Regions from separate parts of the Synechococcus sp. CCY9202 genome, predicted to be linked through region 3. Evidence: predicted binding sites of a transcription regulator. Region 3 holds the regulator's gene; each other region holds the start of a gene.
The links. The regulator NtcA, encoded in region 3, controls nitrogen genes in cyanobacteria. The targets are predictions, from matches to a motif close to GTANCNNNNGNTAC.

Region 1 (6,475 bases), on a different contig from region 3:
ATGGCTGCTACGACAACGATGTGCCCTGGCTCGAGCTGGACAGCTGGAGTCAACAGGCGCTGGCGGCCCTGGGCGGACAGGGCCCGCTGACAACGGCTCTGATCTGGAATGCAGGCGTCTATCTCTCTCTGGCGGGGGTGCAGGCCGATCTCGAGCGTGGCCTGGCCATGGCCCGGAACCTGGTGAACAGCGGCGCCGGTCTGACCCAGCTGCAGCGTCTGATCCAGTGGAGGGCCGATGCGTCCTGACCAGGCCAGTCAGGGCAGCCATTGCTTTGATTTTGAGCACGACTTCGTCGGCAACTGGCGCTGCATCCCTCTCTGTGTGAGGCGCAAACTTGATCTGGCCGGCATCAAACTTCGCCTCAGCCACTGGCTGGCGATGCCCGAAGCGGAGCGGCAGGAGCTGGTGCTCTGGGGCGACGATGCCGAGGCACTCCGGGCCCTGGCCACCCATCTGAAGCAGCGCACCCGGGACCTGCCGGATGGCGAAGCCACAGACCTGCCGATCGCCAGCCAGGAACCCTGGCAGCGGGGAGGTGAACCGCCCGTGGCGGTCACGACGGCCGCCGCCGAACTGGGATACAGCCTCAGCCCGGAGTGCTGGCTTGCCCTGTCAGAACTGGAGCGCTTCGCCCTCTGCAAGCTGGCCCGCCCCGGGCACGACCATCACAACCTGGCGGCTGCGCTGGCGGAAATCTTCCCCTGAAGCTGCTCGCGACTGCGCCGCCGCACACACACCGCCGCTGCCTTGAGTTCAGGCTGCTTCGAGATCGGGCAGGCCTGCTCATGCAACAGGGCATTCACTTCACAGGCCTGCTCCTGCATGAATCCCCAGTGCATCGGCAGAAAAACCGTGCCTGGCCGAATCCGTTCGGTGATGTCGACCCTGGCGGTGATGCTGGCCCGCCGCGAGGTGATCGAGGCCAGGGCTCCGCTCTCCAGCCCCAGGGACTCCGCATCGTCGGGATGGATCTCCAGCAGGGGTTCGGGATGCATCGCCGTGAGCCGGGGAACACGGGCCGTGCGGGTCATGGTGTGCCAGTGGCCGAGGTAGCGCCCCACCGTGAGCACCAGGGGATAGGCCTCACTGGGGGGCTCGGCCAGCCCCATCGGCTGTTCGGCGATCAAGCGGGCGCGCCCACTGGGGGTCGCAAAGCACCAATCGGTGTACAGCCGCCGCGCTTCGGTGGTGGGCTCCGCGTCCTTCGGGTAGGGCCACTGCTGGGGACCCTCACGGCGGAGCAGGTCGTGGCTCAGGCCGGAGACATCACAGAGACGGCCGGCCGTGAGCTGCACGAACTCGGCATAGACCTCGGCGGCTGAGGCATAGCTGAACTGATCCACGAAGCCAAGCCGGCGGCCCACCTCGGCGAACACCTGCCAATCGGCCCGCGCCTGGCCGGGGGCAGGGCGGAAGCCGGGGCAGAGGGTGACGCGCCGCTCGGAGTTGGTCATGGCACCCTCCTTCTCGCTCCACTGGGCAGCGGGCAGAACCAGATGGGCGTACTGAGCCGTTTCCGTCTCCGCATAGGCCTCACTCACCACCACCAGGGGACAACGCCGCAGCGCCGCCTTGACCCGTTCGAGATTGGGCAGGCTCACCAGCGGATTGGTGGCGGCGACCCACCAGAGATCGAGCTCGCCCGCCTCCATCGCTTCCACCTGCTGCCAGGCCGCAAGCCCGGGGGCAGGGCTGATCGCACCAGGTCCGAAATCCCAGACCTGCTCCACCTCGCGGCGATGCAGAGGATCCACCACCGTGCGATAGCCGGGCAGGAGATGGGAGAGGCCTCCCGCCTCCCGCCCCCCCATCGCATTGGGCTGACCCGTGAGCGAGAACGGGCCGGCGCCCACACGGCCGATCTGGCCGGTGATCAGATGGAGGTTGATGATTCCCGCCACGGTGGCGGTGCCCTCGACGCTCTGGTTGACGCCCATGGACCAGAGGCTGAGCACCGGACCGTCACCACCCCACAGGGAGGCCACAGCCTGCAACTGGTCTTCTGTGATGCCGCAGATCCGGGTCACCCGATCGGGAGTCCAGGCCTGGAGCAGTTGGGCATAGGCCGCAAACCCCTCGGTTTCCCCCTCGACGAACTCAAAATCGATCAGCGCCTGACGCAGCAGCAGATGACCCATTCCGTGCAGCAGCACCAGATCAGTGCCCGGACGAATCGGCAGATGCAGATCGGCAGCGGCAGCGGTGGCGGTGGCGCGCGGATCCACCACCACCATCTGCAGGGATCCTGGCTGGCGTCGTTTGCGTTTGAGCAGCCGTTGAAACAGCACGGGGTGGCATTCCGCCAGGTTGGTGCCGATCAGAAAGGCGACGCCGCAGTGATCGAGGTCGTCATAACTGCAGGGCGGGCCGTCAGAGCCGAGGCTGCGGGTATAGCCGGCCACGGCCGAACTCATGCAGAGGCGTGAATTGGCATCAAAGTTGTTGGTACCGATCGCCCCCTTCAACAGCTTCTGGGCGAGGTAATAGTCTTCGGTGTGAAACTGGCCGGAGCCATACATGGCGATCGCGTCTGCCCCCTTGCCAGCCAGACTCGCCTTGATCTGGTGCACAATCCGATCCAAGGCCAGATCCCACGAGATCGGCGCCAACGGATCATCCAGGCTGGCGCGATAGAGGGGCTGCAGCTGCCTTCCCCCATCCAGCGTGTCGCAGACCGTGGCTCCCTTGACGCAGACCTGTCCGAGACTGGAGGGATGCTGCCGATCGCCCCGGGCACCCCAGACCGGCAGGCCATCGTCACCTCGACGGGTGGGCTTGCCTTTCGAGGCCGGCGGCATCAGCTCAAGCCCGCACCCAACTCCGCAATAGGGGCACTGGGAGCGCAGGGAAGAGGCAGCGGAATCAACCATGAACAGACAACGATCACAATGGAAAAGGCAGGCCATCGGCCTGCCAGATGTCGACGGTCGTGGTGGAGAGCCAGGCCTCAAAACAGCGGGCAATCAGCCCGCGGTGGAGGCGGCAGCAACGGCTTCACCCTCATGCTGATCAGCGAAGGAGCCCTTGGGCTCATTGAGGAAGAAGTAACACATGAAGCCCACGATCAAGCCAGCCACTCCCAGGATCTGGAAGAAGGCACTGTTGGAGGCAGCAATCACTTCAGGCGAAGGCTCCGCCGAAGCGCCACCCATCCAGACGGGCAGCAGGCTGTAGATCGTGAGGTAAGCCACGGCCCCCACATTGCCGTAAGCCCCGACCATACCGGCGATCTGGCCGGTGACCCGGCGCTTGACCAGCGGCACCATGGCAAAGGTGGAGCCTTCGCCAGCCTGCACAAAGAACGAGCAGGCCATCGTGAGCACCAGGGCCAGGGCAATGCCAGCATTGCCGGTGAAAGTGCCGGGCTTGATCATGCTCATCACCAGATAGCCGATACCCAGGCCGATGGTGAGAAATCCCATGGTCGACTTGCGTGAACCGAGCTTGTCGGACAGCAGGCCGCCGCCAGGACGGGCGATCAGGTTCACGAAGGCAAAAGCTGAGGCCAGGATGCCCGCCGTTGCCTTGGGAAGGTCAAAGGTGGTTTCAAAGAAGGTGGGAAGCATCGACACCACCGCCAGCTCGGACCCGAAATTGACGATATAGGTGAGCTCCAGGATCGCCACCTGCTTGAACTGGTAGCGGTCTTCCTTGTCGTAAGTGCGATTCCCTTGAATCAAGTCTTTGTTGGTACGAATAATGCCCCAGGTCTGGAAGACGAAGAAAGCCAGCACCAGGAGCAGGGCAATCGTATATCCACCTGCATCAAGGAACTTCACTTTCTGGAGGCGCCATGCCAGCACCGCCAGGATCGCCGCGAAGGGCACATTCATGCCGATCAGACCCCAGAAATCCTTGATCGATGTCACCTCGAGACCAGCAGTCTTAAGGGGCTTCTGATAAGTTTTTCCGGGGGGAGTATCGGTTACATTAAAATAATAAATCAATCCATAGACGGCCGAAATGATGCCCGTCAAGGCAATTGCACCTCGCCAGTTCAGAACAGCACCATCCACTTCAAAACCGCCGGAGAATGACAGCCAGCCGGCCACGATCACCAGGGTCAAGGCAGAGAAAGCCGAGCCGAAATTTCCCCAGCCGCCATAAATCCCTTCGGCAACGCCAATCTCCTTGGGGGGAAACCATTCAGCCACCATTCGGATGCCGATCACAAATCCGGCGCCCACGATGGAAAGCAACAAGCGGGCCAAAACCAGCTGGTTGAAATCCTGAGCGGCCGCAAACATCAGGCAGGGGATCGCCGAAAACACCAACAACGTGGAGTAGGTAATTCGGGGTCCAAACTTGTCGAGCAGCATTCCAATCAGAATGCGGGCGGGCACTGTCAGGGCAACGTTGCAAATCGCCAGGGTGCGGATCTGAGGAACGCTGAGCCCAAATTCGGCCTTGACCGTGGTGGCCAGGGGTGCAAGATTGAACCAGACAACGAAAGTAAGGAAAAAGGCAAACCAGGTGAGATGCAGTGTCTTATATCTGCCCTGGAGTGACCAGAGTTCGGCAAGCATGTGAAATCAAGATGGCGACCCTCACCTCTCGAAAATCGGGCGGAGCCTTTGAGCGGCGCACAATGCCAACCGCTCAGGCATTAGACCAGCTCACACCAAACCCGCGATGTAGCCACAGCTACGGATGGTCATCGAGCAGCCTTCATGCCGGACTGCATCGCTGCTTGTATCGATCCCGGAAGACAGAGCAATGGTTCAGCCACCCTCCTTGGCATTCTCAAGCCATCTGATCAGCGAATGTCATGACCAGACCTCTGACGATTGTGTGCGGCAGCGTGATCCTCCCAAGCAGCAGCTACTGCCGAAATCCACCGGCTGAGCAGTGCTGATCCTTGCTGCGCAGCTGCCTGCTGAGCGGTGGTGACAGCCGCCGCATGGGCCGCGACAAGGCCCTGTTGCCCCATCCGTCCGGCGGCCCCTGGCTGGAGCGGGGGCTGCGACGGCTGGCGTCCCTGGGCCGGCCGATCACCCTCTGCAGCCGCCATTCGTCCCACCTGGCCCTGGCCGCAGGGTTGGCGCAGCCCCTGGGCGTGCCATTGGATTGCTTCGAGGAACCACCCCCCTCGCGAGGGCCGCTGCGGGCCTTGGCGCGGCTGATGCACCGCCACCCGGACGACGCAATCCTGCTGCTGATGCCGGTGGACATGCCCTGGCTGGAGACCCAGAGCCTGCGGCAGCTGCTCGAGGCCGCAGACCAACACCCCCACCAGTTCTGCCTCGCCCACGACGGCCAGCGCCTGCAGCCGCTGCTGGGGGCCTACCCGAACACGGCAACGCTGCGCCGCGATCTGGAGGATTGGCTGGCGCTGGACCATCGCCGTCTTCATGGCTGGCTGGATCGCCAGCCGGTGCTGCCGGTGAGGCTGGAGCCCTCCCAGCTGAGGAACTGCAACCATCCGCACGACTGGCCACACGACGGGCCAGCCGCACGACCGGACAAGGCAGCCGGGCCGTGACTCGCCAGCCCAAGGCGGAACCCGGCAGGCTGGGCGGAGCCGAAGCCTCAAGGGCTGATGCCCGCGTGGACCCTGCCGCCTCAGACCCCCCAGTCCCTCTGCTCGATCGCCACCACCGCGCGCCGGGGGTGCTGCGGCTGTCGCTCACGGCCCGCTGCAACCTGGCCTGTCCCTACTGCTGCCCGGACGATCGGGATCCGCCCGAGCTGCTGACCCTGGCGGAGCGGCGGCAACTGGTCGAGACCGCCGCCGGGCTGGGCTTCTCCTCCCTGCGGCTTACGGGCGGGGAGCCACTGCTCTATGCACCGCTCGAGGAGCTGATCAGCAGCCTGCAGCCCTTGAAAGGCGGTGAGCCCGGCGGACACGGCAACCGTGGCCCGGACGGCCAGCTGCGCGAGATCGCCCTGACCAGCAATGGGGCGCTGCTCACGGCGGAACGGGCCAGGGCGCTGCGGCAGGCCGGGCTGGATCGGATCACGCTCAGTCTCGATGGCACCGATGGCGCCAGCGTGGCCCGGATGGCCGGTCTCGCCAGCACCGCCCCGCCCGCAGAGGCCGAGGCGGCACGGGGGGAGCGACTGCTGCAACGGGTGCTGGAGGCGATCGAGCATGCCCGCGCCGCCGGCTTCGATCCGGCCCGGGGGGAGCTGAAGCTCAACGCGGTGATCGCCCGCGGCCGCAACGACGACCAGCTGATCCCGCTGGCGGCCCTGGCGCGTCAGCGGGGGGTGGAGTTGCGCCTGATCGAGTTCATGGATGTGGGCAACCGCAACGGCTGGGACCCGCAGCAGGTGCTCAGCGCCGCCGAGATGGTGCGGCACATCGGAGCCCACTGGCCGCTGCAACCGGTGGGGCGTCCGGCCCAGGGCACCGCCAGCCGCTGGCGCTACCTCGACAACCCGGGGTCTTCAGCCGGCGCCGCGCCGCTGCATGTGGCGGTGGTGGCCTCGATCAGTGCCCCCTTCTGCGGCGATTGCAATCGCCTGCGGG
Region 2 (6,475 bases), on a different contig from region 3:
GAGCTCAGGCCATCGGGCCACTGCAGAGTGAGGTGAACTTCTGGCACCAGGCGATCGGGCAAGGGCTCCGGCCATGCTCCCAGCCCCCCAGGAGCATCGCCGTGCCCATGGTCACAGATGCTCCTGGCCAAGATCGTTCAGGGCGCCAAAACCGGTGAGTGGGTCCTGCTGGTGCCACACCCGCTGGCACGCCCCTGCGGCACTCAGCACCAGCTCCGCGTCTCCGCTCTGAAACCTGCCGATCTCCACGCACTGGAGATCGGGATCGATCCCGGTGGCATGCCGCAGCGCTGCCGACTGGGACGGATCCACTGCCAGGAGATAGCCATAGCTGGGGAAGCAGGTGAGCCAGGCTTCGAGCTCCACACCGCCTGGCGGCTGAAGCGCCTCAAGATCCAGCTCCAGGCGGCAATGTGCCGCCTCGGCGAACATCACAGCCGTGCCCACCAGGCCGCCCATGCTGATGTCCTTGGCCCCGTGCACGATGCGGGCACCGGCCAGCTCCACCAGCAGAGCGAGATGGCGGCGCAGCCGGGCGGGTTCCGCCTCAGTCGCGGCATCCCAGAAGGGGTAATGGCGATGAAAGTGCCCCTTGATATTGACCAGCAGATGGCAGCGATCCCCCGGGCGGGCGGCCCGAGCGGAGAGCACCGGGCCTGGCGTGGTTCCGAGCACAGCCACCGAGAGCGCGTTGTAGGGGCTGTGCAGATTGGTGTGACCGCCCACCATCGGAACGGCGAATGTGTCGGAGGCGAAGCGCATCCCCGCCAGCAGTCGCTCGGCATGCTGCTCACCGGTCGCCCACAGGCTGTTCACCACAGCGAGCGGGCTGCCGCCCATGGCCGCGATATCGCTGAGATTGACCAGCACCCCACTCCATCCGGCGAACCAGGGGTCGTCGTCGACCAGCTGGGGGTCCATCCCTTCGGAGGCCAGCAGCAGGGGGCCGGTCACGCCGGGAATCAGGGCGGCGTCATCGCCCAGGGCCGCTGCTGGCCCCAGTTCGGGAAAGGGCAACGGCGGGAAAGTTCTCGCCGGAGCCTGGATCTCCTCCTTCCCCCGCAGGCCCGGGTGCTGCCGCAGCCGAAGCGTCAGTGCCTGCAGGTCGGCGGGGGTCATGCCGCCTGGGCGATCGGTCGCCGTTCCAGCGAGGGCCGGTAATAGGAGAGATCGGCTTCCATCAGGTGATGGGAGATGCCGCGGATGTCGAGTTGCTCGAGCGAGCGCCAGTGCAGCCGCCGGAAGAAGGGAACGTTCTGACGCTGCACGGTGGCGAGAAAGCGATCACAACCCCAGCCATGGGCGGTGGTGACAGCCTTCCAGATCAACCCCTTGCCGATCTGATTGTGGCGGCGGAAATCGGCATCGACCCCGAGCCGGCCGCCCTGCCACAGCCGCGGGCTGAGTTCCACGATCCGCACCACACCAACGGCCTCACCGGCGCGGGCATGGCTATGGGACACAGCCACAATCGGGTAGGCGCTGGCATCGAGCTCATCGCGATCCGAGTCTTCGAAGAGGTGCTGCTCCTCGCAGAAGATCCTGCTGCGCAGATCCCAGTAGCTCGGCAGCAGCCTGGAGCCCGATCCGAGCACATGGAAGGAAAACTCCTCGGAACTGGCCGTCGGGGAGAGCTGGAAATCCTCGGCATCGAGAGCCATGCCCCAGCGCACCGAGGGGGTGAAGGCGGCCGGAGCGGAGGTGGTGCTGCGGCCGATGTCGTGGCTGCTGGGATCAATGAACAACATGGAACCGGGGATGGCTCAGGATGCGTTTTCAAACAGGGAGAGGGCCGAACAGGCGCCGCATTTGGCGCAGCCGGCGGCCATGCGGTCCGAACGGATGTCGGACTCGGCCAGCAACTTGCCCACGGCTTCGTAGATCTCGACCATGAAGTCGGCACTCGGGGCCGGGTGGTGCTGCAGAGGTGTACCGGAAATGGGTACGAAGGGCACCACGAAGGGATAGACACCGATCGCAATCAGCCGTTCGCTGCAGGAGATCAGGGTGCTGGCACTGTCGCCCAGGCCGGCCAGCAGATAGGTGCTCACCTGCCCGCGGCCGAACACGGCCACAGCCTGCTCGAAGGCCTCGACATAGCGCTCCAGGCTGAGCTCCGATTTGCCCGGGAGTACACGACGCCGTACCGCTTCGTCCACCACTTCCAGGTGCATTCCCAGGCTGTCAATCCCCGCCTGCTTCATGCGGAGATACCAGATCGGATCATCCGGGGGCTCGCATTGGCCCTGGATCGGCAGGTCCACCCGCGCCTTGACCGCCGCCGCCGTTTCCGCCATCAGCCGGGCCCCCCGATCGTCACTGTTCGGAGTGCCGGTGGTCATCACCAGCTGGCGCACACCATCGAGCCGCACCGCCGCCTCGGCCACCTCCGCCACCTGCTCAGGGGTCTTGCGCACCAGGGTGCGTCCGTCCTCGAGCGACTGCTCGATGGCACAGAACTGGCACGACTGACTGCGATCCCGAAAGCGGATGCAGGTCTGGAGCAGGGTGGTGGCCAGCACATCGCGGCCATGCAGCAGGGCGATGGCGCTGTAGGGGGTGCCGTCTGCGGTGGAAAGGCCGTAGAAGCGTGGTTGTGGCGGAGGCTCCACGGCGGCCAGGTTTGTGCCGGGCCGGTCGGTCACGGCAACCGCTCCATCGGCAGCCTGCTCCAGCCGGAACGGAGAGTCCTGGGACACCGCGTTGTAGACGGGAACCATCACGGTGGTGCCCGCGATCGTCAGGGCGCGATGGTCCGATGGACCGGCTCCACCGCGGCGCCCCTGGTTGCCGGCCACGGCGGGGTCGACCAGCCCCTGCACCTGCAGCTCCGTCACGAAACGCCCGAGGCTCTGGCTGGCCAGAGCCGGCTTGGAGGCATCAGCCATGGGTCTGGGCCTCAGCGGAAGCGACCTGCACCGTGGCGCCTGACGGAGCGTGGCTGTCCTGAGCTGCTCCTGGGATCAGCATCGGGTCCACCTGGGTGGCCGGCGTTGCGTTGATCCGCAGCCCCAGCAGATCGGGACGGCTGTAGTGCCCCACACTGTCCATCATGCGTTTGCGTTTGGTGATCAGGGCGGTGTCGAGCGTGGCGATCGCCAGCCCTTCACCCTCCGGCAGTGGGCCGGCCAGATAGCGGCCTTCCGGGCTGATCACCGCGGTGTGGCAGCCCCCCTGGAAGGCACGATGCAGGGAAGGATCGGGAGTGATCACGGCATGGTCGGCCGGATCCAGCCAGGCGGTGGACGACACCACGAAGCAACCAGCTTCCAGGGCGTGATGCCGCAGGGTCACGGCGGTCTGCTCGGAGAAGATCGGACCCACGAGCGATCCGGGAAACTGGGCGCAGTGGATTTCCTCCCCCTGGGTCATCAGGGCGAAGCGCGCCAGGGGGTTGTAGTGCTCCCAGCAGGCCAGGGCACCGATGCGGCCCAGGGCGGTCGGCACCACCTGCAACCCGGCGCCATCCCCCTGCCCCCAGACCATGCGTTCGTGGTAGGTGGGGGTGATCTTGCGGCGCTTCAGCACAATCGTGCCAGAGGCATCAATCAGCAGTTGGGTGTTGTAGAGGCTGCCGCCATCCCGTTCGTTCACCCCCAGCAGCACATGCAGGTTGTGCTGGCTGGCGGCTGAGCAGATCTGGCTGATCTCCGGTCCGGGAATCACCACGGCCTGCTCATAAAGGCGCAGATGGGAAGCACCCATCAGCACGGCCGGCTCCACGAAGGAGAAATAGGGGTAATAGGGAAGAAATGTCTCGGGAAAGACGATCAACTCAACCCCTGCCGCAGCCGCCTGCTCCATGGCCGCGAGCACCCTGGCCACGGACCCCTCAAGGTTGAACAGAACCGGACGAATCTGCGCCGCCGCAACGGTGATCGTGCTGACCATGGGAGACATCCGAAAGGTCCGAAACAGAGATCTCAGAGGGTCCAGGTGTCGAGGATGAAGGCCCCCTCCTTGCGGTGCATCAAGACAATGTCAAGCACATCAAGGGGGTTGATGGGGGTGATGCCTGGGATCAGCGCCCCTTCGCCGTGGCCGTACAGAGCCTGGAGGGCAAAGCGGCAGGCGTAGACTTTGCCACCCTGGCCCATGAACTTCTGGATCCGGGCATTGAAGTTGAGATGGCCATCAAAGGCCGCATCACCCAGCTTGGGGAATCCCCGTTGAACCCCCAGCGTGACTCCCGGGCCATACAGAAGAATCGAGGTTTCGAAGCCCTTGGTGATCAACCGGCTGGCCTGAAGAAGATTGACCAGGCCGATCGAACCTTCGAAGGCGACGGTGTGAAAGGTCACCAGGGCTTTTTCCCCGGGCTCCGCTTGGACATCAGGAAAGACTTTCTCTTCGTAATCAACGAGAAAATCGCCCGGCTGGTTGGCGGGACGGGTGACTTCGGGCATGGGGTGAGGTTGTCTGGTGGCGGAATCCAGAGCGAACCCTGCCACGTGTTTCGTTTTGTTTTATGTGGCCGATGCGACCGAATCCCTGGAGGTCGCAACCCGGCTGAGCCCGTCCAAAGGTTGCAATGGCTACCGGCCCCTGAGTCGCCAGCAGGGAAACTGGGATCTCCTCTTGATTGGTCACCCTTGCAGCCCTCGGCTCCTCTGCCGCCCAGGCATCCCGTCGTGGTGGTCGGGGGCGGCCAGTCCGGCCTGTCGGCAGCAGCCTGCCTCCAGCGGCGTGGTATCCGGCCCCTGGTGCTGGAACAGCACCAGGTCGGCCACGCCTGGGAACGGCAGCGTTGGGATTCCTTCTGCCTGGTCACCCCGAACTGGCAGTGCCGGCTGCCGGACTTTCCCTACGACGGGAAGGATCCGGAAGGCTTCATGGTGCGTGACGACATCGTGGCCTACGTGCGCCGATTTGCCGCAGCCATTGCTGCAGATGTGCGTGAGGGAGTGAGTGTGCAGCGCCTCTGCTGGCGTGACGGCACCTACACGCTCACCACCAATGCCGGTGAGATCGAAGTGGAGCACGTGATTGTCGCCACCGGTGGCTACCACAAGCCAAAGCGCCATCCCCAGGCGGAGCGGCTGCCCAGCTCCGTCGTCCAGCTGGATGCCCGCGATTATCGCAATCCTGACCAACTGCCGGCCGGACCCGTGCTGGTGGTCGGCAGCGGCCAGTCTGGCTGTCAGATCGCTGAGGATCTGTTTCTTGCCGGCCGCCGAGTGCATCTGAGTGTGGGCTCAGCACCGCGCTCACCGCGCCGCTATCGCGGCAAGGACGTGGTCGACTGGCTGGATCGCATGGGCTATTACGCCATGCCGATTGATCAGCACCCCGAGCCCAGGCTGGTGCGCCACAAGACCAATCACTACCTCACTGGCCGAGACGGGGGACGGGACATTGACCTGCGACGTCATGCCCGCAATGGCATAGTGCTGCATGGTCGACTGCTCGGTTTCGCTGACGGACAGATCCACTTTTCCAGCGATCTGGCTGCGAATCTGGATCAGGCTGATGCGGTGTATTGCCGTATCCGTGACAGCATCGATGCCTACATTCAACGGGAAGGGATTGAGGCTCCTGAGGAAGCGCCCTACCAGCCCTGCTGGCACCCGCCAGCAGCAGGCGCAGACAGCGTGGCTCTCCACCAGGAGCCCCTCGCTGCGGTGATCTGGTGCACGGGATATGCGGCCGATTTTCGCTGGATCGATCTGCCGGTCTTCAATGGCGCTGGCTATCCGGCCCATGATCGCGGAGTGACTCACAGTCCGGGGTTGTATTTCATCGGCCTTCCCTGGCTGCAGACCTGGGGTTCGGCCCGCTTCAGCGGCGTTGCGGACGACGCCGAGCATCTCGCGGAGACCATCCGTCTGCGCATGCAGCTCACGGATGCCCGCCACGAGCGTCAGGAGTGCACGGCTCTGCTGGGGTCATAGTCCTGCAGTCAATCCTGGAAGCCTTGCATGGGCTCCAATGGGGCTCCGGGAGCGCTGAAGGCGTGGACGCCATGCTCCACAGGTCCATTTGCATGGATGCTCTGGATTTGGTGGCAAGCTCCGGGCTCCTTGGTGCCGTTGCTCGCCTAGGAGTTTGTTGCCAATCGAGCAGCGGGCCCCTGGCCACTCTTGCCAAGGCCGTTGCCCTGCATCCCGTCGCTCCTGCCAGCGTCTACTGCCGGGATCGCCTGAAGCGCAACAATTTGAACAGGGTGTGTGTGGCAGCGATCAGGTGCCATTCACCATCGACTTTCTGCGGACCCTGGCGCACCAGAGCAGGAATGCGTTCACCGGCGGTGCCGCTGCCAGGCAGCTGCGCCAGCTCACCGGTGGCTGAATTGTAGATAGGCTTGGCCTGGTCCTCAGGATTGACACCACTCGGCGGGATGCCCCCGTTGAATCTTGCCCGACTTCCGTGGAGATCATGTTGAAACGGTCGGACAAGCATGGTTCAAACCCCCACATCAACAGACAAGTTGGGCTTGGATGAAGCGGTTTTACAATCCCTGGCGGGGCAGGAGGCG
Region 3 (6,475 bases):
AACTGCTGCCCAGTACCGCTTCAGAGCTGGCGGGCCGGCCGATGAGCAGCCGGGAGCTGGAGGATCCCGGCCTCAACGCCCGCCTCGGCGCCCTCTATCTGCACCAACTGGCTCGCCAGTGGGATCAGCAGCTCCTGCCGATGATCGCCAGCTACAACGCCGGCCCGGGGGCCGTGACCGGCTGGCTGGCCGACCCGGCTGAACGGCGCCGCCTGCGGGACGAACCGGAACTCTGGGTGGAGGCGATCCCCTATCCGGAAACGCGGCTCTACGTGAAGAAGGTGCTGGGCAACCTCTGGAGTTACAGCCAGGGGACTGCCACGATCAGGCCGAAGCCCCCAACGCCTGGCCGTGGGTGCTCAGCCAGCGTCCTGCCATGAGGCCACTCAGCACCAGGATGTTGAGCACCAGAACCATGGTGGTGGAGGAGGGGACCACCCGGATCCGCACCAGATCCAGACGGGCCAGCAGCACGGCCGGCGCCAGGATCAGCACATTGGCCAGGATGTTGAGGTGCAGGAGATAAAGACCGGCCAGGGTGACCAGCAGCAGGCTCACCACCAGGCTCACCACCCGGCTGGCGGCCATGAGCTGCGACAGACGGAACAGGAGTAGATCCGGCATGGTGCAGATCACCACCACCACCACGGCGTGCAGATACTCCACCAGCAGGATGAAGTGGCCGGGACTTGAAAAGCGCTGGCTCAACTCCGGCAGGGTGAGGGTCCAGTGCATGCCGAGATAGACACTCACCCCGATCAGCAGGAGCACGAGGGGAGCCCTGAACGGCAGGGCGATCAGGCGCAGCACTGAATTCATGGCCGATCCAGGGTCATGGCTGATCCAGCACCAGGGCGATGGCCTCGAGCGGGCAGCTGGGGATGCACTGCTCACAGACGAGACAGCGGTCCGCCTCGAAGTTCAGCCTCCAGACCGGCGCTTCGCAACGCAGGGCTCCACTGGGGCAGATGGCGGTACAGATGCCGCAATCGACGCAGCGCTGGGCATCGATCCGGATCTCCCCAGGGGCACGGTTGAGGGCCAGCCCCTGGCTCTCCAGCCAGGCCTCAGCGGCCTCCAGCTCGTCGATGTCACCGGAGAGCTCCACCACCATGGTGCCGCTCTGATTCGGCGCGATCTGGGCCCGCAAAATCTTGGCGGCGATGTCGAAGTCGACAGCAAGCCGGTAGGTGATCGGCTGGTGCACCGCTTCCCGGGGGAAATGCAGCGTGAGGCGTCGTTTCACGGGGCCGCATCCTTCGGGTCGGACGCTAGCAAGGTCTTCAGGTCAGGGCTGACGATGAACTGCCAGAGTGCCGGTCGGCTCCCTGCGGCAGATGGCGAACCCAAGCGATCCTTCCCCGCCCTCGATCCCCCTGGGCCGACGCGAGCGTGTGCTGCTGGCGGTGATCGCCGCGGCGCTGGCGGTGGCGTTGGTGTGGTTACGGGGAGGTCTCCATCCGGAAGCCCCGCTGGAGCAGCTGGCCCGCCGGTCGCTGGATCTGCCGGTGGCCCTGAGCAATGGCCGGCCCAGCCTGGTGGAGTTCTACGCCGACTGGTGCGAGGCCTGCCGATCGATGGCGCCGGCCATGGAGGCGGTGGAGCGGCAGCATCGTGATCGCCTCAACGTGGTGCTGCTCAATGTCGATAATCCGCGCTGGCTGCCGGAGATCGAGCGCTACGAGGTGAATGGCATTCCCCAGCTGGAACTGTTCGACAACAACGGGCAATCCGTGGGCCGCTCCCTCGGAGCCCGCAGCGCCCCTGAGCTCAACGCCCTGGTCGAGGCGTTGATCGATGGCACGCCGCTGCCGCGCCTGGCCGGCGTCGGCGCAGTGAGCACTCTGGCCGACACGGCCCAGGCACCGGCCGTGATGGCGGATCCCCGCAGCCACGGCTGACGCCCTGCCCACCCAAGCACCCACGCCCCTCCCCATGGATCCCCGCTTCCGGGTCGCCCTGATCGCCGCCACTCCCGAGCCGCAGCGGTGCGTCTATGCGGCCATGCATCAGGACTACAGCGAGGGCTTCGTCGCCGCCGACCCCAGCAGCTGGCCCGAGGAGGCCAAGGCCGGGGAGATCTGCATCAAGCGTCTGCTGGCAGGTGAGCGCGGCCACTTCGGACCACTGGAGCATGCGCAGATTGTTCTCAATGTGGGCTGGTTCCCCCACTCGGTGATGCAGCAGGCCCGCACCCATCGGGTTGGTGTGAGCTTCGATGTGCAATCGATGCGTTACACGGGCGAACGCATCTGCCGCGCCGCCGATGGGGCGATGGAGCTGGAGGAGGTGTTCTACCTGCGGCCGGTGGGCTCTTACAGCGACCGTCAGGGCAAGCGCTACCTCTACAGCGAGGAGCAGCGGGCGATCGATCTGCAGCTCTGCCAACAGGCCGCTGAGCGCTACCGCGACCTGCTGGCGGCTGGCTTTGCCGAAGAGCATGCCCGCGGCATCCTGCCATTCGATTACCGCCAGCACTTTGTGGTGAGCTTTTCGCTGCGGGCCTTCCTCCACTTTCTCGATCTGCGGGCCAAGCTCGATGCCCAACAGGAAATCCGCGCCCTCTGCGATCTGATGTGGCCCCACCTGGAGCGATGGGCACCTGAATTTGCTGACTGGTACGCGAAAAGCCGGCTGCACAAGGCCCGTCTTGCCCCCTGAGCAGCGATCCTTCGCCAAACTTGAAGTTGCCTGATCGCCTCTCTACCTAGCAGCTCCCGTGTTCCCTCCCGTCCGCGACTCACTGCTCCTGACCCTGCTCGGGATGGCTGTGGCCACAGGCGGGCTGGCCGGATCGGCAGGCCATGCCCAGATGCTTCTGGATGCGGCAGGTGCCGGATCGGTCCAAGGCATTCTGCAGCAGCAGGGTGGGGCAGGCTATGGCCAAGTCCTGGACAAGATTCGCCAGCGCCTCTCCAACGAGTCCGGGGCAACACTCAGAAATCCACAGAGTGCCGCGGGCTCAGGGAGCAGCAGCACCCCCCCGGTCGAGACCTCCGGGGCGGCAGTGGCAGCACCCACCACAGGCTCAGATCCAGTGTTCTGGATCAACGACCAGCCCGTCCTCCTGTGCAGCAGCGGTTTTCCCTGCCTGGGCGCTATTCAGCGAGCCATGGGGTTGAACGGACGCTCACGGAACAGAGCATGGCGCCATTGATCCTCATGGCCTGGCAGGCCATGAGGACCGCAGAGCAGCAGGATGACGGGCTCTTCATTGCCCGGGCTACCAGTCGGTTCAGACCCTGGCCAGGGTGACCCGCTCGGGCTGATCCTGATACTTTCCGGCACGATCCTGGTAGGTGGTGTCGCAGGGATCGCCTTCGAAGAACAGCAGTTGACAGATACCTTCGTTGGCATAAATGCGGCAATCTGCGCCGGAAGAATTGCTGAATTCAAGCGTGAGATGGCCCTCCCACCCCGCTTCAGCGGGTGTGGTGTTGACGATGATGCCAAGCCGGGCGTAAGTGCTCTTTCCCAGGCAAATTACCGTGATGTTGGGCGGCACCCTCAGCTTCTCCATCGCAACGCCAAGGCCATAGGAATGGGCCGGCAGAATGAAAAAGGCGCCATCGATGTCCTCATGCAGGGGGGCCGGCTCCAGATTGGCTGGATTGAACCGCTTCGGGTTCATTACCGTGCCGGGGACATGGCGAAAGATCAGAAACTCCTGCGACGACAGACGCAGGTCGTAGCCATAAGAGGAACAACCAAAGCTGAGCACCGGCGCGCTGGAGGTCTCGGGTTCGAGATGCCTCACCAGATGGCCCTCAAAGGGCTGGATCATGCCGGCATCGGCCCGCTCCTTGATCCAGCGGTCGTTCTTGAGCATCAGCCGCGGCGCAGTTGGGTGACCTGATCGGCCATGGCCATCAGAGCGGCGGGCATCGCCGGGCCCGTCAGGATGACATCCAGCTGAGCCGGCCGCTGTTCCAGCACCTCGGTGACATCCAGAAGAGACAGATAACCCAGCTCGATCGCCAGCCCCAGTTCATCAAGCACCATCAGATCCACGGCGCCCGCCAGCAGCTGCTGGCGGCTGAAATCCCACACCTCCCGGACAGCCGCCAGGGCAAGGTCCTGCTCGGCTTCAGCCTGCAGGGGAGCCGCAAGGCAGGCGGGCACCGCCGGCCGCAGCCACTGCAGGCGGCCGCAAAGCCAGAGACTGCGGCCCAGCCCCTGATCCACGCCACCTTTGAGAAACTGACTCACCAGGACGCGACTGCCCAGACCCGCCGTGCGCAGGGCCTGGCTGAACACGGCGCCGAAGCTGCCGCGGAAAGGGGCTGTGTGCACCTGAAGCAGCCCTTCGGCCTGAGGCACGGGCCGAAGGGGCACTACAGCGCGAGTCGCTGGGCGGACAGGGTCAGTTCGCTGCTCAGGCCGGGCCTCCAGCCGCTGACCCCGGACAGAGATGTCACCCCGCTGGGAGGGGCGATGGCTGCCCTGGGGGCTGGCAAGACTGGCGGTCATGGACATCCCGGAGGGCGATGGGGCCGGGCGAGCGGATCATTCCGGCCGACCTGGACAGGGACCGAAGCGATGGGATCGGACGCTGCGCTGAAACCTGAATGTAGCGGCATCTGCGCCCTGGACAAGCCACAAACACCATCCCTGGTGGGAACAGACGGTTTCGCGGAAACGGCGGCACAGGCTGCGACAGGCGTCAACAGCCGCACAGGCCCAGAGCGCCAGGGGCTGGCGAGCGGGAGCGGAAGCGGAGGCCCTGACAGCAACCGTGTTGGTTGCTACAAGAAAGAGCAGGGTCGCTCCGTAGCTTCCCAGTTCCTGCCCCGCCGTCATGGTCGGCGCTACTCGCGGCTTCAGCCGTTACGCCCCCCCTCCCCCCAGCGGCTCCGCTGGCACCGGGTCGGGTGTGTCCGGCGGAGCCGGAGCCACCCTTCTCGAAGTGATGCGCGGTCTCGGCGGCAGCAGCGTCGAGACCGTGGAGCGTGGCAAAACCATTTTCTTTCCCGGAGATCCGGCCGAACGGGTCTATCTGCTGCGTCGCGGCGCCGTGCGGTTATCGCGGGTCTACGAATCCGGTGAAGAAATCACCGTGGCACTGCTGCGGGAAAACAGTCTGTTCGGTGTGCTGTCGCTGCTCACCGGGCAGCGATCCGATCGCTTTTATCACGCCATCGCCTTCACCCGCGTGGAGATGGTGACCGCTCCCGCCACCTCGGTCCGCCAGGCCATTGAGCGCGATGCCAGCGTCGGGCTATTGCTGCTGCAGGGCTTGTCCTCCCGCATCCTGCAGACCGAAACCATGATCGAAACCCTCACCCACCGGGACATGTCCTCCCGGCTGGTGAGCTTTCTGCTTGTGCTCTGCCGCGATTTCGGTGTGCCCAGTCAGGAGGGGATCACGATCGACCTGCGCCTCTCCCACCAGGCGATCGCCGAGGCGATCGGCTCCACCCGGGTGACGATCACGCGGCTGCTGGGCGACCTGCGCAACGACGGGCTGGTGCAGGTGGATCGCAAGAAGATCACGGTCTTCGACCCGATCGCCCTGGCCAAACGCTTCAGCTGACCGCCTCCACTCCAACCAGGTCAGCTGAGCAGATTGCGGTAGCGATCCAGCCAGCCCTGCGGCACGGCACCGAAACGCTCTGCCAGACGCTCCACCATCGGTAGATAGTCGCGCGCCATCTCCCGCTGAAAGCCCAGGGGGGGTTCCCGGCCGCCGGCGGCCACGTTGACGGCCGGCGGCAGACGCAGTCGCTCGTTCAAAGGGGGCGCGGCCAGAAAGTCGAACAGGTCGTCGGCGAAGGCTGCAGGATCACTGCTGAGCTGTTCGAAAAAGCAGCAGTGCAACTGAGCGGGCTGGAACACCGCCTCGACGGTCTCGATGGTGCGGAGGTAGTTGGAACGGCTCACGGCCCCGGGCATGCGGGCCTGCTCCAGCAGAGCGGCAATGTCGGCCTCACCGTCGAACTGGCCCTTGCGGACCCGGTTGCGGATCGCCGACCAGACCCTCAGCACGGGATCGCGCATCACGAACACCAGCCTCAGCTCCGGTGCCAGACGCTGCATCCGCTCCCACACCGGCCGCTCCAGGGTGGCGTAGGCGGGGGTGATCTCGCCGACCCGCTTGCCCTGGCGACGTCCCTGACCAAACAGGCGGCAATACCAGGCATCACTGCGCGGCAGGAACCAGTAGCGGCCGAACCAGCGGGGATCGCGGGCGAAACGCTTCAGGTCCCAGAACCTGGCGCGTCGCCGCTCATCGGCGTCGAACACGCCGAAGCGGATCTGGGGCTTGTCAAAGTAGTGGAGCTCCTTGACCGGCGTGAGCCACAGATCCGGATGCTGGCTGAGAACCCTGTGCAGCCAGGTGGTGCCGGAACGCTGGGCCCCGATCACCATGAAGTCCGGAACCATCGCGGTGCAAGCCGGGCGGGCCAGACATTAAACGACCCAGAAGCACCGACCGGACCACAGACATCGGAACAGGCCAAGGATCAGACCCGGC

Region 1: the regulator NtcA is predicted to act here: its motif matches at 4,638-4,651, upstream of VB777_RS01365 (molybdenum cofactor guanylyltransferase).
Region 2: the regulator NtcA is predicted to act here: its motif matches at 4,526-4,539, upstream of VB777_RS14200 (MSMEG_0572/Sll0783 family nitrogen starvation response protein).

What each region holds. Positions count from the first base shown of each region.
Region 1 covers NZ_JAYGID010000009.1:74,048-80,522, forward strand. The annotation lists gene VB777_RS01345 (anthranilate phosphoribosyltransferase family protein) at 1-248, shown strand, start outside; gene VB777_RS01350 (nitrate reductase associated protein) at 238-708, shown strand; gene VB777_RS01355 (nitrate reductase) at 669-2,873, opposite strand; gene VB777_RS01360 (MFS transporter) at 2,967-4,529, opposite strand; gene VB777_RS01365 (molybdenum cofactor guanylyltransferase) at 4,862-5,485, shown strand; gene VB777_RS01370 (GTP 3',8-cyclase MoaA) at 5,584-6,475, shown strand, end outside.
Region 2 covers NZ_JAYGID010000112.1:435-6,909, reverse strand. The annotation lists gene VB777_RS14225 (MSMEG_0570 family nitrogen starvation response protein) at 1-62, opposite strand, end outside; gene VB777_RS14220 (sll0787 family AIR synthase-like protein) at 112-1,119, opposite strand; gene VB777_RS14215 (MSMEG_0567/Sll0786 family nitrogen starvation N-acetyltransferase) at 1,116-1,748, opposite strand; gene VB777_RS14210 (MSMEG_0568 family radical SAM protein) at 1,764-2,888, opposite strand; gene VB777_RS14205 (Nit6803 family nitrilase) at 2,881-3,891, opposite strand; gene VB777_RS14200 (MSMEG_0572/Sll0783 family nitrogen starvation response protein) at 3,924-4,406, opposite strand; gene VB777_RS14195 (MSMEG_0569 family flavin-dependent oxidoreductase) at 4,632-5,891, shown strand.
Region 3 covers NZ_JAYGID010000043.1:50,710-57,184, reverse strand. The annotation lists partial or broken gene VB777_RS06765 (lytic transglycosylase domain-containing protein) at 1-380, shown strand, start outside; gene VB777_RS06760 (hypothetical protein) at 325-819, opposite strand; gene VB777_RS06755 (NIL domain-containing protein) at 833-1,246, opposite strand; gene VB777_RS06750 (thioredoxin domain-containing protein) at 1,338-1,901, shown strand; gene thyX (FAD-dependent thymidylate synthase) at 1,936-2,661, shown strand; gene VB777_RS06740 (hypothetical protein) at 2,741-2,887, opposite strand; gene dcd (dCTP deaminase) at 3,236-3,829, opposite strand; gene VB777_RS06730 (cob(I)yrinic acid a,c-diamide adenosyltransferase) at 3,829-4,470, opposite strand; gene ntcA (global nitrogen regulator NtcA) at 4,799-5,533, shown strand; gene VB777_RS06720 (sulfotransferase) at 5,554-6,384, opposite strand.